2 regions of the Mesorhizobium sp. M1A.T.Ca.IN.004.03.1.1 genome follow, and region 2 is predicted to be linked to the other one. Evidence: predicted binding sites of a transcription regulator. Region 2 holds the regulator's gene; the other holds the start of a gene.
The links. The regulator LexA, encoded in region 2, represses DNA repair genes until DNA is damaged. The targets are predictions, from matches to a motif close to TGTTCNNNNTGTGTTCNG.
Positions count from the first base shown of each region.

Region 1: EOD29_RS18990 (YifB family Mg chelatase-like AAA ATPase) is a predicted target of LexA. The motif match lies at 1,095-1,112, and genes of this name have one in related genera.

Region 1 covers NZ_RZTV01000005.1:386,734-388,934, forward strand. Annotated here, with positions in the region: gene EOD29_RS18990 (YifB family Mg chelatase-like AAA ATPase) at 1-999, opposite strand, end outside; gene gshB (glutathione synthase) at 1,145-2,086, opposite strand; gene EOD29_RS19000 (GtrA family protein) at 2,154-2,201, opposite strand, start outside.
Region 2 covers NZ_RZTV01000008.1:21,774-23,974, reverse strand. Annotated here, with positions in the region: gene EOD29_RS22565 (ComEC/Rec2 family competence protein) at 1-962, shown strand, start outside; gene lexA (transcriptional repressor LexA) at 946-1,680, opposite strand; gene glp (gephyrin-like molybdotransferase Glp) at 1,797-2,201, opposite strand, start outside.

The DNA of each region.
Region 1 (2,201 bases), on a different contig from region 2:
GGTGACGCGGTGGTTGGCGCGCGCGATCACGCAGTCGCCGTTCTCCAGCGGCTGGCGCAGCGCGTCCAACGTCTGCGGCGTGAATTCCGGGAACTCGTCGAGGAACAGCACGCCGTGATGCGCAAGCGACACTTCGCCCGGCCGCACGCGCAAGCCGCCGCCCACCATCGCCGCCATCGACGCCGAATGATGTGGCGCGCGGAACGGCCGTCGGTCTGTCAGCTTGCCTTCGCCGAGCTCGCCCGCCACCGACGCGATCATCGAGACTTCGAGCAGCTCCTTCGGCGCCAGCGGCGGCAGGATCGAGGGCAGCCTTTGCGCCAGCATCGACTTGCCCGAGCCCGGCGGTCCGACCATCAGGAGATTGTGCCCGCCCCCCGCCGCCACTTCCAGCGCCCGCTTGGCGGTTTCCTGGCCCTTGATGTCGGCAAGGTCCGGCAGATCGCGCGCGGCGACCTGGATGCCGGCCTCGGGACGCGACAGCACCTGGGTGCCGCGAAAATGGTTGGCGATGGCGATCAGGCTGCGCGGCGCCAGGATATCGAAATCCTTGCCGGCCCAGGCTGCCTCCGGCCCGCAGGCGAACGGACAGATCAGCCCTTTGCCTTCGGCGTTGGCGCCGATCGCCGCCGGCAGCGCGCCGGCGACAGCGGCGATGGTGCCGTCGAGCGACAATTCGCCGAGCACGACATAGCTGGCCAGCATATCGCCAGGAATGGCGCCGAGCGCGGCCATCAATCCGAGCGCGATCGGCAGATCGTAATGGCTGCCTTCCTTGGGCAGGTCCGCCGGCGCGAGATTCACCGTCACCTTCTTCGACGGCATCGACAGGCCGGAGGCATGAAGCGCGGCCTGCACGCGTTCCCGGCTCTCTGCCACCGCCTTGTCCGGCAAACCGACGATCTGCATGCCGACCTTGCCCGGCGCGATCATCACCTGGACATCGACCGGCACGGCCTCGATGCCCTGGAAAGCCACCGTGCGAACCCGCGCTACCATCTTGTCTCAAGCCCCCGGAACCGGCTCGCTCGCCGGTCCTGCGATCAGGCCGCGAGCGAGTTTGGTTTAGACAACCACAGATTTGCGGCTTAAGCAAGAACATTACGGGAACATACGGTCCCGCCCACCGGGCAGCTGAGGGGCGCTAGTTCCGCTTCCCTTCCACGCAGTCCCAGAACAGGGCAGCAATGTCCGCGCCGCCGAAGCGCCGCACCTCGCGCACGCCGGTCGGCGAGGTGACGTTGATCTCGGTCATGTAGTCGCCGATGACATCGATGCCGACGAGGATGAAGCCGCGTTCCCTGAGCGCTGGCCCGATGCGGGCGCAGATCTCGCGTTCGCGCTCCGTGAGCTCGGTCTTCTCGGCGCGGCCGCCGACATGCATGTTGGAGCGCGAATCGTGCTCGGCCGGCACGCGGTTGATGGCGCCCACCGGCTCGCCGTCGATCAGGATGATGCGCTTGTCGCCCTTACGCACGTCCTTGAGATAGCGCTGCACGATATAGGGCTCGCGGAACAGCTGGCCGAACATTTCGAGCAGCGAGGCGAGGTTGCGGTCGGCCTCGTGCAGATGGAAGATGCCCGCCCCGCCATTGCCGTAGAGCGGCTTGACGATGATGTCGCCGAACTCCTTGCGGAAGGCGGCCACCTCCTGCGGATCCTTGGTGATCAGCGTCTCCGGCATCAGGTCCGGGAATTCGGTGACGAAGATCTTTTCCGGGCTGTTGCGCACCCAGGCCGGGTCGTTGACCACCAGCGTCTTCGGATGGATGCGTTCCAAAATGTGGGTTGTGGTGATGTAGTTCATGTCGAAGGGCGGGTCCTGCCTGAGCAGCACCACGTCCATCTCCGACAGATCGGTGCGCACCGGCTCGCCCAGAGAATAATGACTGCCCTTCTCGTCGCGCACCTGCATCTCCTCGGCGCGCGCGAACACCTTGCCGCCCCGCATCGACAGCCGGTCGGGTGTGTAGTGGAAAAGCTGGTGGCCGCGCCGCTGCGCTTCCAACGACAGCGCGAACGTGGTGTCGCCGGCGATCGACACCGTCGAGACATGGTCCATCTGGACGGCGATTTTCAACGGCATCTCGGGTCTCCGGCAATCTCTGTCGCCGATATAGGGAAATCGGCGGCATCTGCCAATCGGCCCGAGATTATCGGTCGAAGACCAGCCGGGAATAGCCGACGAAGGACAGCGCCAT
Region 2 (2,201 bases):
CCGGAAGTGCCACGGCGCTGTTTGCCATCTGGCATTTCCAGCGCGTCTCGCCGCTTAGCCTGCTGGCCAATCTCGCGATCATGCCGATCGTCACGATCGTGATGTTTCTCGCCGTCGCCAGCGCGGTCATGATGCCGTTCGGCTTCGACGGGCCCTTCCTCTATTTGATGGGCAAGGGCCTGGCGGCGATGATCGCGATCTCAGCTTGGATTTCGGAGTGGTCGCCGGTCGATGCCGTGGGCCTGATCTCGATCCATTCGGTGCTGCTGGCGACGATCGCGCTCGTCATCGCCACGATGGCGACTACGTGGCTCAGGCTGGCCGCAATTCCTTTCGCTGCCGCGGCCGTCATGATCATCCCGCAGGTGCGCACGCCGGACCTGCTGATCTCGGAGGACGCGCATCTGGTGGCGATGCCGATCGGCGGCGGCGAACTCGCCATCAATCGCGCCCGCTCCAACGAGTTCACCACCGATAACTGGAAACGTGCGCTCAAGGCCGAAACGATCGTGCCGCCGGAGACATTCGCCAAGGGCACGCTGGACTTGGCCGATCCGGTCGACCTGCCGCCTGGATCGCCCTTTTACTGCACGGGCGATCTCTGCATTGGCCGGCATCCATCAGGCGCGATCGTCGCGCTCGCCGAGAACCGCGAAGCTGCCCGGCCTGCCTGCGACTTCGCAGACCTCATCGTCATCAACGACGCCACGGCCTACAATCCCTGCCGCGATCCGCGTGTCCTCGTTGTCACCAAGCGGCAGCTCGCGCGCGACGGCAGTGCCGCCGTCTTCTTCGATCCGCAATCGGCGACGGCGCGAGCAACCATTCAATACGCCGTCGAAAAACCGTACCGCCCTTGGCACGAACAGCGGCGCTACTCGCGTGAGGCGAGGGGGTTGGCGCCTTACAAGAAGCCCGAGAAGCCGGAAGCCAAGCCGCAGCCCCTCAGTAGCGGCGGATGAGCCCGACGAGCTTGCCCTGAACCTTGACGCGATCGGGACCGAAGATGCGCGTCTCATAGGCCGGATTGGCAGCCTCGAGCGCGATGGAGGCGCCCTTGCGGCGGAAGCGCTTCAGCGTGGCCTCCTCGTCGTCGACCAGCGCCACGACGATCTCCCCGGGGCTCGCAGTGCTGGCGTTGCGGATGATGACCGTGTCGCCGTCGAAGATGCCGGCCTCGATCATCGAGTCGCCTTTGACCTCGAGCGCGTAGTGCTCGCCGCCCGCGATCATGTCCGGCGGCACTGTGATCGAATGCGTCTGGTGCTGGATGGCGTCGATCGGCACGCCGGCGGCAATGCGACCCATCACCGGGATGGAGACGGCTGAACCGGCGTCGTCGTCATTGCTGGGCGTCGGCGTGCGGGCGGGCGCCGCGGGTTTGATCTGGCGGCCGAGATTGCCTTGGCCGCCCTGGATGACGCTCGGCGAGAATTTCTTCGCCGCATTTAGGCCGGGCGCGATCGAGTCAGGTAGGCGCAGCACTTCAAGGGCACGCGCCCGGTTCGGCAGCCGGCGAATGAAACCGCGCTCCTCCAGCGCCGTGATCAGGCGGTGGATGCCCGATTTCGAGGCAAGGTCGAGCGCTTCCTTCATCTCATCGAAAGACGGCGGAATGCCGCTCTCCTTGAGCCGTTCATGGATGAACATCAGCAGTTCATGTTGTTTGCGCGTCAGCATGGCGGCCCCCATGGGTTCTGAAACCAGAATCAGAAAAACAAACCCAGAACAAACACTATCTGTTCCAGTTGTGTTCCGCAACCGTTTAAAGTTTAGTGAATGTGTTGACGTTTTGTTCAGCGTAACATCAGAACGCTGCATTCCTCGCCGGCTTCAGCTGTCGGCGCGAAGGGTTGGCGCACGATCAGGCCATTGGCATCGGCGAGCATCCTCAACATCGAGGAATCCTGGATGCCGAACGGTGTTGCGATCAACCCCCCCGCATCTTCGCGGACCACGGCGCGCACATAGTCCTGCCTGAGATCGTTGGCGTGCATTGCGACGCCTAACCGGGCCGTGCGGATTTCCTGACGGCAGGACCGGCCGCCCAGCCGCGCCAGAAGCGGCTTCAGGAACAGCTGCGAGCAGACCAGGCTTGCGACCGGATTGCCGGGCAGGCCGATGCAGCGAATGTCGCCGAGCCGGCCAAACATCAGCGGCTTGCCGGGACGCATGGCGATCTTCCAGAAGTCGAGCTGCAT